DNA from 3 places in the Paenibacillus sp. PL2-23 genome. Region 2 is predicted to be linked to each of the others. Evidence: riboswitches for the same ligand, from Rfam matches in the RefSeq annotation. Region 2 holds a riboswitch; each other region holds the start of a gene.
The links. Region 2 has a riboswitch for cyclic di-AMP ahead of AB1S56_RS23950 (C40 family peptidase). Riboswitches for the same ligand answer to the same signal wherever they lie in the genome.
Positions count from the first base shown of each region.

Region 1: another riboswitch for cyclic di-AMP. It lies ahead of AB1S56_RS17695 (hypothetical protein); the one in region 2 lies ahead of AB1S56_RS23950 (C40 family peptidase).
Region 3: another riboswitch for cyclic di-AMP. It lies ahead of AB1S56_RS09965 (TrkA family potassium uptake protein); the one in region 2 lies ahead of AB1S56_RS23950 (C40 family peptidase).

Region 1 covers NZ_CP162129.1:4,035,188-4,038,461, reverse strand. Annotated here, with positions in the region: gene AB1S56_RS17700 (FAD-dependent oxidoreductase) at 1-907, shown strand, start outside; gene AB1S56_RS17695 (hypothetical protein) at 993-1,442, opposite strand; cyclic di-AMP (ydaO/yuaA leader) riboswitch at 1,447-1,627, opposite strand; gene AB1S56_RS17690 (aldolase catalytic domain-containing protein) at 1,797-2,756, shown strand; gene AB1S56_RS17685 (hypothetical protein) at 2,829-3,140, opposite strand; gene AB1S56_RS17680 (Glu/Leu/Phe/Val dehydrogenase) at 3,192-3,274, opposite strand, start outside.
Region 2 covers NZ_CP162129.1:5,412,569-5,415,842, forward strand. Annotated here, with positions in the region: gene AB1S56_RS23945 (glutamine--tRNA ligase/YqeY domain fusion protein) at 1-1,031, opposite strand, end outside; cyclic di-AMP (ydaO/yuaA leader) riboswitch at 1,271-1,421, shown strand; gene AB1S56_RS23950 (C40 family peptidase) at 1,426-1,911, shown strand; gene AB1S56_RS23955 (MFS transporter) at 2,027-3,259, opposite strand.
Region 3 covers NZ_CP162129.1:2,386,731-2,390,004, reverse strand. Annotated here, with positions in the region: gene AB1S56_RS09970 (TrkH family potassium uptake protein) at 1-608, opposite strand, end outside; gene AB1S56_RS09965 (TrkA family potassium uptake protein) at 608-1,273, opposite strand; cyclic di-AMP (ydaO/yuaA leader) riboswitch at 1,370-1,541, opposite strand; gene AB1S56_RS09960 ((Fe-S)-binding protein) at 1,696-3,066, opposite strand; gene AB1S56_RS09955 (FAD-linked oxidase C-terminal domain-containing protein) at 3,059-3,274, opposite strand, start outside.

The DNA of each region.
Region 1 (3,274 bases), 1.4 Mb from region 2:
GAGGCTTACCAAAGGCGTTCACTTGGTGTTCGATGGAACGCGGTTTCCGCTGCAACAGGCTGTTTATTTCGATACGCCTGACGGCCGAATGATATTCGCGATACCTCGCGACGGGAAGACGTATGCGGGCACGACGGATACCGATTACGATCAGGATCTCGTGAATCCGGCTATGGAGGCTTCGGATCGTGACTACGTGCTTCATGCTGTGAATGGTATGTTCCCCGGTCTACAGCTGAAGCCGGAGGACGTAGAGTCCAGCTGGGCAGGACTTCGACCGCTTATTTATGAGGAAGGCAAATCGGCGTCTGAGGTATCTCGGAAGGACGAAATATTCCGCTCCCCTTCGGGACTGTTCACAATCGCCGGGGGCAAGCTGACGGGCTACCGCAAGATGGCGGAGAATGTCGTGAACATGCTCGCGAAGGAGCTTCAGGCCGAGGGCTCGGGCACCTTCAAGCCATGCGCGACTAAGCATCTGCCTATATCCGGGGGCGAGGTGGGAGGCTCGGCCAAGTGGCCGGCATTCCTCAGCCGCAGCGCGGAAGCCGGAGTGAAGGCCGGTGTTCCGAAGCAGGAGGCGCGGATTATCGCTCAGCGTTATGGCGCCAATGCGGATCGGATTTTCCGGCTGGCCCGGGAAGACGCAGCAGCCGCGGAACGGCATGGGCTGCCGCCAGCTCTGTATGCGACTCTCCTCTATGCGATTGATGAAGAGATGGCTCTGCGCCCTGCTGACTTCTTCATACGCCGCACGGGCGCCCTCTTCTTCGACATCGAGCAGGTACGGATGTGGAAGGATGCCGTCATCGGAGCGATGTCGGAGCTGCTGGGCTACTCCGAGGCCTTCCGTGTCTCATGCGAGAGGGAGCTGGAAGCGCGGCTGTCGGAGGCGGCGATGGGCTAATATCTGCACCAATGGCTAGCAAGACGAATAAAACCGCCTCCTTCGAGGCGGTTTTTGTCTCCTTGCGCGTATAGGTCGTAGATGTCTAGTCCACAGACAGGTAAGCGACGGCTCTCTGCTGGAGGACGGATTCTTCGGAATGGGAAGCATCGGCAGATACAGCTGCCCGAATCAGTGCTGCTGCGTTCTGCAGCTGCTGAACGGCATCCGTTACAAGACGGTAAGCACGATTCTCCGGATTCATGGATTGCGATAGGTGCCCCGTCAGCTGCGACGTCAAGGCCGCGAACGGGAATCGTCCGATAAACCCGCGCAGCAGCGGACTCCACCGGTCCAACTGCAGGCTGGGCTCGCACTCGCTCACAAAATGCTCGCTCCACCCGTAGCCCAGGTCGCTGCTTAATCGCAGACAGACGCGGTAACCGGCTGAATCAACGGCAAGTGCGGGAATGACAAAAACCTCGATGCGGGAAACGCTGACGAACTGGGGCTGATCCGAAGGGAACGAGGAATCTTGCAGGGATACTGACAACATAAGACATCTCTCCTTTGTCCGCATACGAGGTTAGCTGTCGGATTCGGGCTAGAGAGTAGACCCTACCGGGGGTACAAATCCCCGGATTCACCCCTTGCGAGCGTATCGGCCGACGCGACTGCGGCCCCGAGCTCGCTTTGGTTCCCCCGCTTTTTCCAAAAGGAAAAATTAAGCGATAATGTTTACATAATATTTTAGCTCTAAAGCAACGGTTTGTAAATGGCTATATAGGCAGATGGACAAGGTGCTGACGATAATATCCAAAAAGCGACAATATTGCTTTGCGTTCCCGCGCTTTTTCAAGTATGATGGTAGATAAAATGAACTTAGGTTCAAATCAAAGGAGCAGCAAACATGCATTCGAAAACTAGTCATTGCAAGATAGTCGATTGTACAATTCGTGATGGCGGACTCGTCAATAACTGGGATTTCAGCGTCGAGTTTGTCCAGCACCTTTATAATAGCTTGAATGAAGCTGGCGTGGATTATATGGAGATCGGATACAAGAACTCGCCGAAGCTGCTCAAGGGCGCAGACAGCGCGGGTCCTTGGCGGTTCCTGAACGACGATTTCCTGCGCAAGGTAATCCCTAACAAAGGCAACACCAAGCTATCGGCGCTGGTTGATATCGGGCGTGTGGACGAGAACGACATTCTGCCGCGCAGCGAGAGCCTTCTGGATCTCATTCGCGTCGCCTGCTATATTCAGGATGTGGACAAGGCGCTTGAGCTTGTGCAGGTATTCCATGACCGCGGCTACGAGACAACACTGAATATTATGGCACTGTCGAACGTCATGGAGAATCAGCTGGTGGAAGCGTTCCAGCAAATCAACGATAGCGTCGTTGACGTTGTCTACATCGTGGATTCCTACGGCAGCCTGAAGCCGGAAGACTTCAGCTATCTGGTAGACAAGTTCCAGCAGCATCTGCCGAACAAGCGTCTGGGCATTCATGCGCACAACAATCTTCAGCTGGCGTTCGCCAACACGCTGGTTGCGGCTAACAAAGGCGTCGAGCTGCTGGATTCGTCCGTATACGGCATGGGCCGCGCTGCCGGCAACTGCAACACGGAGCTGCTGGTATCGGAGCTGAAGAATCCGAAATACAATGTGCGTCCCGTTCTCGATATGATCGAGAAATTTATGATTCCGCTTCGCGAGAAGGAGGAGTGGGGCTATATCATTCCTTACATGATTACAGGCATTCTCGACGAGCATCCACGCTCCGCTATGGCACTTCGCGCTTCGGAGGACAAGGACAAAGCCGTTGATTTCTACGATCGGCTGACCACGCCGGAAATTTCAAGATCCTAATGACAAGAGGCGCTTGCCGCGTCTGCAGCTCAGCTGCGGAAGGGCAAGCGCCTTTCTTCATGCATGTGTTCCCTATTGCCGAGTCAGCACGCCTTCGCCGCGAATCGCCGCCGCGCGATTGCGCTCGTTGGGATGCAGATAGCCGGTGCCGGTCCACATTTCTCCGGATTCAGCGGTTGCGACGAGGTCGATCTTAATATTGTCGCTCTGCCCGAAGGCCGCCAGCAGCGCGTCGTCATCAACGCCTTCCGCGTCAATGTACCACAGCCTGTCGCCATATTGCGTGACGATAACCAGGTCCGCCTTGCGGAAGCCAAGCTTGCGGAAGGAATGCGCCTCGTTGTGAATCGTAATGCTGCGAAGCTCGATCGTCTCCATGTCCATGTTGTTCCACCCCCGTTCCAGGCGCGAGCGTTGCAGCTCGCGCTTTGTGCTTTAGTACAGCTTGCCTTGTCTGTATAGGACGGAGGACAGCTTCATCACCGCATGAATGTAGCAGTTCTGCCGCAGCGGGTTAG
Region 2 (3,274 bases):
ACCGCCATCGTGCGCAGAGCCTTCAGCTTCAGATCCTCCCGGATAAAATATTCCAGGTTCCGCTCATCCACCACGCTGTTGCTCTTCGCCACACCGATCTCGCGGCAGAACGCGCGGAGCGCTTCCGGCGTATAGCCCTTGCGGCGCAGGCCGCTGATCGTCGGCATACGCGGATCATCCCAGCCGCTGACGACGCCCTCATCTACCAGCTGCTTCAGGTAGCGCTTGCTCATGACCGTATTGGTCAGGTTCAGCCGCGCGAACTCGTATTGCCGCGGCTGTGCCTCCATCTCGCACTCCGCGATCGCCCAGTCGTACAGCGGTCGATGGTCCTCGAATTCCAGCGTGCATATGGAGTGCGTAATACCCTCGATTGCGTCGCTTAGCGGATGCGCGTAATCGTACATGGGATAGATGCACCACGCATCCCCTGTGCGGTGGTGATGCGAATGCGAGATCCGATACAGCACCGGGTCGCGCATCGTCATATTGGGCGAAGCCATATCGATCTTGGCGCGAAGCACACGCTCGCCGTCCTTGAACTCGCCCGCGCGCATGCGCGCGAACAGATCGAGATTCTCCTCCACGCCGCGATTCCGGTAAGGGCTCTCCTTGCCCGGCTCCGTCAATGTGCCTCTCATCTCGCGCGTCTGCTCAGCCGTCAGATCGCAGACGTACGCCTTGCCCTTCTTGATCAGCAGCACCGCGCGATTGTACAGCTCCTCGAAATAATCGGAAGCGAAGCGGAGCTCCTCCCAGTCGAAGCCGAGCCACTTCACATCTTCTTGAATGGACTCCACATATTCCGTATCTTCTTTCACCGGATTCGTATCATCGAAACGAAGGTTCGTCTTGCCCTTGAACTCGTCAGCCAGCTCGAAATTCAGACAGATCGACTTGGCGTGTCCGATATGCAGGTAGCCGTTCGGCTCCGGCGGGAATCGCGTGATGACTTCCTGCACGCGGCCGCTCTTTAAATCTTCCACGACGATGTTTTTAATAAAGTTTGAGGATGATGTCTTGTTCTCCACAGCGCTCTCCACCCGCGACCAACCTTTCCCATTACGAATTTCGTTATCTATTTATAATACACAAATTATGGGGAAATTACACGTGCCAAACGCCGTCGCAGCTTGTCTGCTTCGCAGTATATTCGTTACCGGCTGCAACATATACCCGCTTTACTGCGTTTTATAACATTTGTTTTATTAGAATCCTCTCACTTTCAACACGAATCTACAATTTGCCATTATAGTAGACCTTAAGTTGTTTAATCATACTGCCTAATTCCCGATCGGGAAACGGGGGAACCACTCTGGGTGAATTGATCTCGACGTTCGGCTCGCTGAACGCCTTGGAGATCATAGGGAACCTTCAACCGAACCCCACAGCTAACCTCGTAGGCACCGGAAGGAGCTCCACCAATTGAAGAAGAAAGTAAGCATGATCCTTGCGGGCCTCGTTCTGCTGCTCGCATTCCAGGCGGGAAGCGTATTCGCAAGCGCTTCCAAGATGGACGGCATTATCGACGACTTAATTGGCACGAGATATTCGTATGGCGGCACATCCGTGAAGGGCTTTGACTGCTCCGGATTCACGGGATACGTATTCGGGAAGATGGGCTTGGACCTCCCGCGCAGATCGGTAGATCAAGCGTCCGTTGGCACCAAGGTAGCGAAGGCTGATCTGCAGCCAGGAGATCTTGTCTTCTTCGACACAAGCGGCCACAACAACGGCGGCATCTCGCATGTTGGCATCTACGTTGGAGACGGCAGCTTCGCTCATGCCTCCACTAGTAAGGGCGTAACAGTCGACAAGCTTGAATCCTCTTACTACAAGTCGCGCTTCGTTACCGCGCGCCGCGTAATGGATGAAGAGACGTTCAAGACGTTCACGCAAGCAACACAATAAGCCATCGTACACAGCGGGCGCCTTCCTAGGGAAGGCGCCCGCTTGGATGCTCCGCAGGAATCTGAAGAAGGCTGCTCTATCGTCCCAGCGATAGAGCAGCCTTCTTGTCTTCCCATTAATTCCGCAGTCTTCGTCCAAGCGCCAGCATCAGCAGCAGGACCATAAGCATCAACACGACTGAGCCTGCCAGGCTCTGAATAGTCGTCCCAACGGGATAGCTGTCCATCAGCCAGCCCGTTAGCCGGGGCAGCAGGGCTCCGCCCAAGCCGCCCAGCGCCACCAGCAAGCTCGTCGTTCGCTCCGTCATGCCAGGAAGCAAGCCATTCGCATACACGAGCGCAATGCCGAATATGCCGGAGAAGCATAAGCCGATCAATCCAATTAAGATGAGAGCCATCCCCTCCGTTGCCGATACCGCCAAGCCTCCGAAGGCCAGGGTCGCCCCAGCAGTGAACAGCGCCAGATAACGGCCATGCCCTATCCGATCGGCCAGCACTCCCGCGAACAATCGCCCCAGCACGACCGACCCCCAGAACAAGCTCAGCGCCGCGGCGGCCGAAGCCTCCTCCATGCCCATACGCTCGATTAGGATAGAGGGAAGGTAATTCGAGAAGCTCATCTCCACACCGACGTATACCAGGAAGAAGAGCGCGCTCATGATAAGGAACGGCAGCGAACGCGACGAATAGCCCAGCCAGCCTCTGGCGTGAACGGGAGCCAGGGACGTCCTCGCGTCGGAGGGAGAAGCCGCCTTCTTACCCTCCGCCTCGGCTGACGCCGCTGTCCACCTCATACCCAAGCTGTCCTCCAGAGCGCCGAAGGACATCGTCAGCCATAGCACGAAAGTGATGCCGGCCATGGCCGATAGGATCGGGAAGGACAGCTGCCATATATGGAGCTGAATCAAATAAGCAGCCGTGAGCGGAATGACAAGCGCTCCCAAGCCGAAGAATGTCTCCAGCCGGCTCATCGCCGACGCTTTGCCCTTCACCAGATCAATGACGGCGGCTCCCACAATCGCCTCGGTCATGCCGAAGCCGATACCTGCAAGCGGCGCAAATGCCAGCATCCAGCCCCAAGGGAGCAGCAGGCTGTAAGCCGCTTCGGCGATGGTCAGCAGCCCAAGTCCAATCAAGACCGCCGTACGCTTGCCTACTCGCGCCGTCAAGGAGGGAGCAAGCAGCACCCCCGCCAGAAAGCCGAGGAATTGGTTCATAATCCATTGCCCGCCGTCCCTGTACGTCAGGCCATAATAGTCGATGAGCTGCTCCAGAACGGCTCCGCCAACGACATGCGCGATGCCGATGACCAGATAGGACAAGCAGCCCAGCCACATTAGCTTTTTCATTACCGTATGTTCTCC
Region 3 (3,274 bases), 2.5 Mb from region 2:
GTAATGGCCAGATTCACGATAGGATCCCCTGCATAACCGACGAGACTGTCCGGCCAAAGCCCGAAGCCGGCGTTGTTGAAGGCTGAAACCGCGTGGAAGACGGCATAATAAGCCGCTTGCCCCGCTCCCAGCTCCGGCATCCATCGTAGCCACAGCAGCGCGGCGCCGGCTGCCTCGAATGAGAAGGTAATCAGCACAATCGCCTTGACCAGCTTGACCAGCCCTTTAATGGAGGTCGATTTGGTGGATTCCTGGATGAATACACGGTGCTTGAGTCCAATTCGTTTGCCCAGCAATAAGGCAATAATAACCCCATAAGCCATAAAGCCCATACCGCCGATCTGGATAAGCAGCATAATGACGTATTGTCCGAACAATGAGAAGGACGTTCCCGTATCAATAACTGTCAGTCCGGTGACGCAAACGGCCGATGTCGCGGTGAAGAGGGCGTCCAGCAAGCCGACGGATTCTCCGTCTGCCGACGACACCGGAAGCGCCAGCAGCAGCGCGCCCGCCGCTATAATGGCCGCAAAGCCAATAATCGTCCACTGATGCGGATTCAGCCCCCTTTTGTTCCGTAAGCCCGCAATGTCCATAATGGCCCCCATTAATCCTCAAGCGCTCTCTCGAAACGCTGAATATCCTTATTATTGCCAATGACGACAAGCATATCGCCCTCAAAAATGACCTCATCGGCATAAGGGGATACGATCAGCTCGCCCCGCTTTCTGCGGATCGCCATAACGGAGCAGCCGTATTTGGCTCGAAAATTTAACGTTTTTAACGTTTTGCTGTTGAATGTGGACGGCGCAAGCACCTCCACTAGACTGTGCTCGGGGGAGAGCTCCACATATTCGATCATATTTTTGGAGGTTACCTGATGAGCAACCCTGATGCCGGTATCCCGCTCCGGGTGTACGATATGATCGGCGCCAACACCCTCCAGCATGCGCTGATGGTAGTCGCTTGTCGCCTTGGCCGTCACCGTCCTGAGCCCCAGATCCTTCAAGATCAGCGTCGTCAGAATACTGGACTGCAGATCCTCTCCAATCGCCACGATGGCATGATCCATATTGCGGACGCCAAGCTTTCGCATCAAATTTTCGTCTGTAGAATCCGCCTGGAACACTTCCGTCATAACGGAGGCGAACTCCTGCACAATCCTCTCGTCCTTGTCAATGCCCATAACCTCGTGGCCCATGGACAGCAGCGTCCTGGTGACGCTGCCTCCGAACCTGCCCAAGCCAATTACCACAAATTGCTTCCTCATCATCGCCAGGCCTCTCTTCTCCTCAATTCACAACAGCAAAAAGACCACAGAGAAACAAGCTCTCTGTGGTCTAGGTAACATAGGTCACAAGTGAACGCCTTTATCTCTCGAGCAACGCTTACGAGGTTAGCTGTCGGATTCGGGAGTCGAGCTCTCCCTACCATACAAATGGATTCACCCCTGTGACGGCGCAATGTATCGTTCAATCGTTGCGTAAGCGCCACTTTGGTTCCCCCGCTTTTCCTTTCGGAAAACTCAGCGTTTCACTTATTCGGTTATGAGCCTATGCTACTCCTTTCTTGCCATATTGTAAAAGTCGATTCCCGTTCGCAATAAGCGGATTCCGATAAAAAAACGAAGCTTGCAGCGCTTACATTCAGGCATTGGGCACGCAAGCTTTAATTATTTCGTTTTTTTGCCGTTTTTCATGTAGAAGCAGGCTGAAGGCGCTCATGCAAATAATCCACAATATGAAGGGCTTCCATATGCGTCTCCGGAGCATGCTTCTGGATGCCGAGCTTCATCTGAAGCAGACAGCCGGGATTGCTCGTCAGCATATAACGCGCTTGGGTAGCCGAAGCATGCTCCATCTTGTGCTTCAGTAGTTGTCCCGCCATCTCCGGCTGGGTTACGTTGTAGATGCCTGCGGAGCCGCAGCAGCGATCCGCCTCCTTCATCTCCGTGTATGCGGCACCCTCCACGCTTCGGAGAAGCTTCCGGGGCGCGTCTGAGCTCTTCATCACGTTGCGCAGGTGGCAGGAATCCTGATAGGTAATCGCGATGGCGCCAGCCTCGCCGGAACCCTCCGTGAAGCGTGGCACACGCCCCCGCTCCATAATCAAGCTGCTCACGTCAATAACGCGGGAGGCGAACCACCTGGCGTCCTCTCTAAGCCTCTCGTCCCGCTCCTCCTGCAGAAGATGATCGTATTCCACCAGCAGCGCGCCGCAGCCGCCCGCGTTGGAAACAATATACGAAACTCCCGCTTCCCGGAACGCCGCAATATTGTTTTTCGCCAGCGACCGAGCCTCGGCCAGCTCACCGCTATGCGCGTGCAAGGCGCCGCAGCAGGCCTGCGACTCCGGAATCACAACATCAAAGCCCGCCTCTGACAGCAGCTTCACCGTATTGACGTTGGTGCCCGCGAACATCACGTCCATTATGCAGCCCCGGAACAGCGCGACCTTGGCAATCGGCTCTCCCTTGGCAGGGTAGAACGAGCCGAGCCGCTCCACAACACCCTTCGATGTTGCGTCAGGCAATATACGCTCCATCTCGCGCAGATGCTCCGGCAGCAGCTTCATGATCCCGCTTCCTCTGGCCAGCTTGCGCAGCCCCGACTTCTGATACAACGCCATGGAGCCGCCCAGCAGCTTCAAGCTTGCCCGCTTCGGGAATACGCCGCGGAACATCAGCTTACGTAAGCCTGCGACAGGGGCGCGGTGCTCCGCATGAGCCTCAATGGCGTCTCTGGTCTGCTCGATCAGCGCCCCGTATTTGACGTCGGCTGGACAAGCCGGCTCGCAGGCGCGGCAACCCAGGCAATGATTCATCTGATCCTGGAACGCCTGGTCCGGATCCATTAACCCGTCGGCGACCGCCTTCATCAGTGCGATTCTGCCGCGAGGGGATTCCGGCTCAATGCCCGTCTCCCGGAAGGTGGGACAAGCCGGAAGACAAAAGCCGCAGCGCATACAATTCGTGAGCTGATCATAATCCAGCTTGTTCAGCAGCGTCTGCGCCAGAGGATTCGCATGCTGGATATTCGGTTTTCGTCTGATATTTATTTCAGCCATGCTGAATGACCACCCTTTTTTTGGTTTGCTTGGCGAATATTTTGCCGGGATTCAACAGATTATGGGGATCGAAGGCGGCTTTGATGCCCTTCATCACCTCTATGCCGGGCTCGCCAACCTTCCATGCCAAATAAGGCGCCTTGACGAGCCCAACGCCATGCTCGCCCGTTATGGTCCCGCCCAGCTCGATGGAGGCCTCGAAAATTTC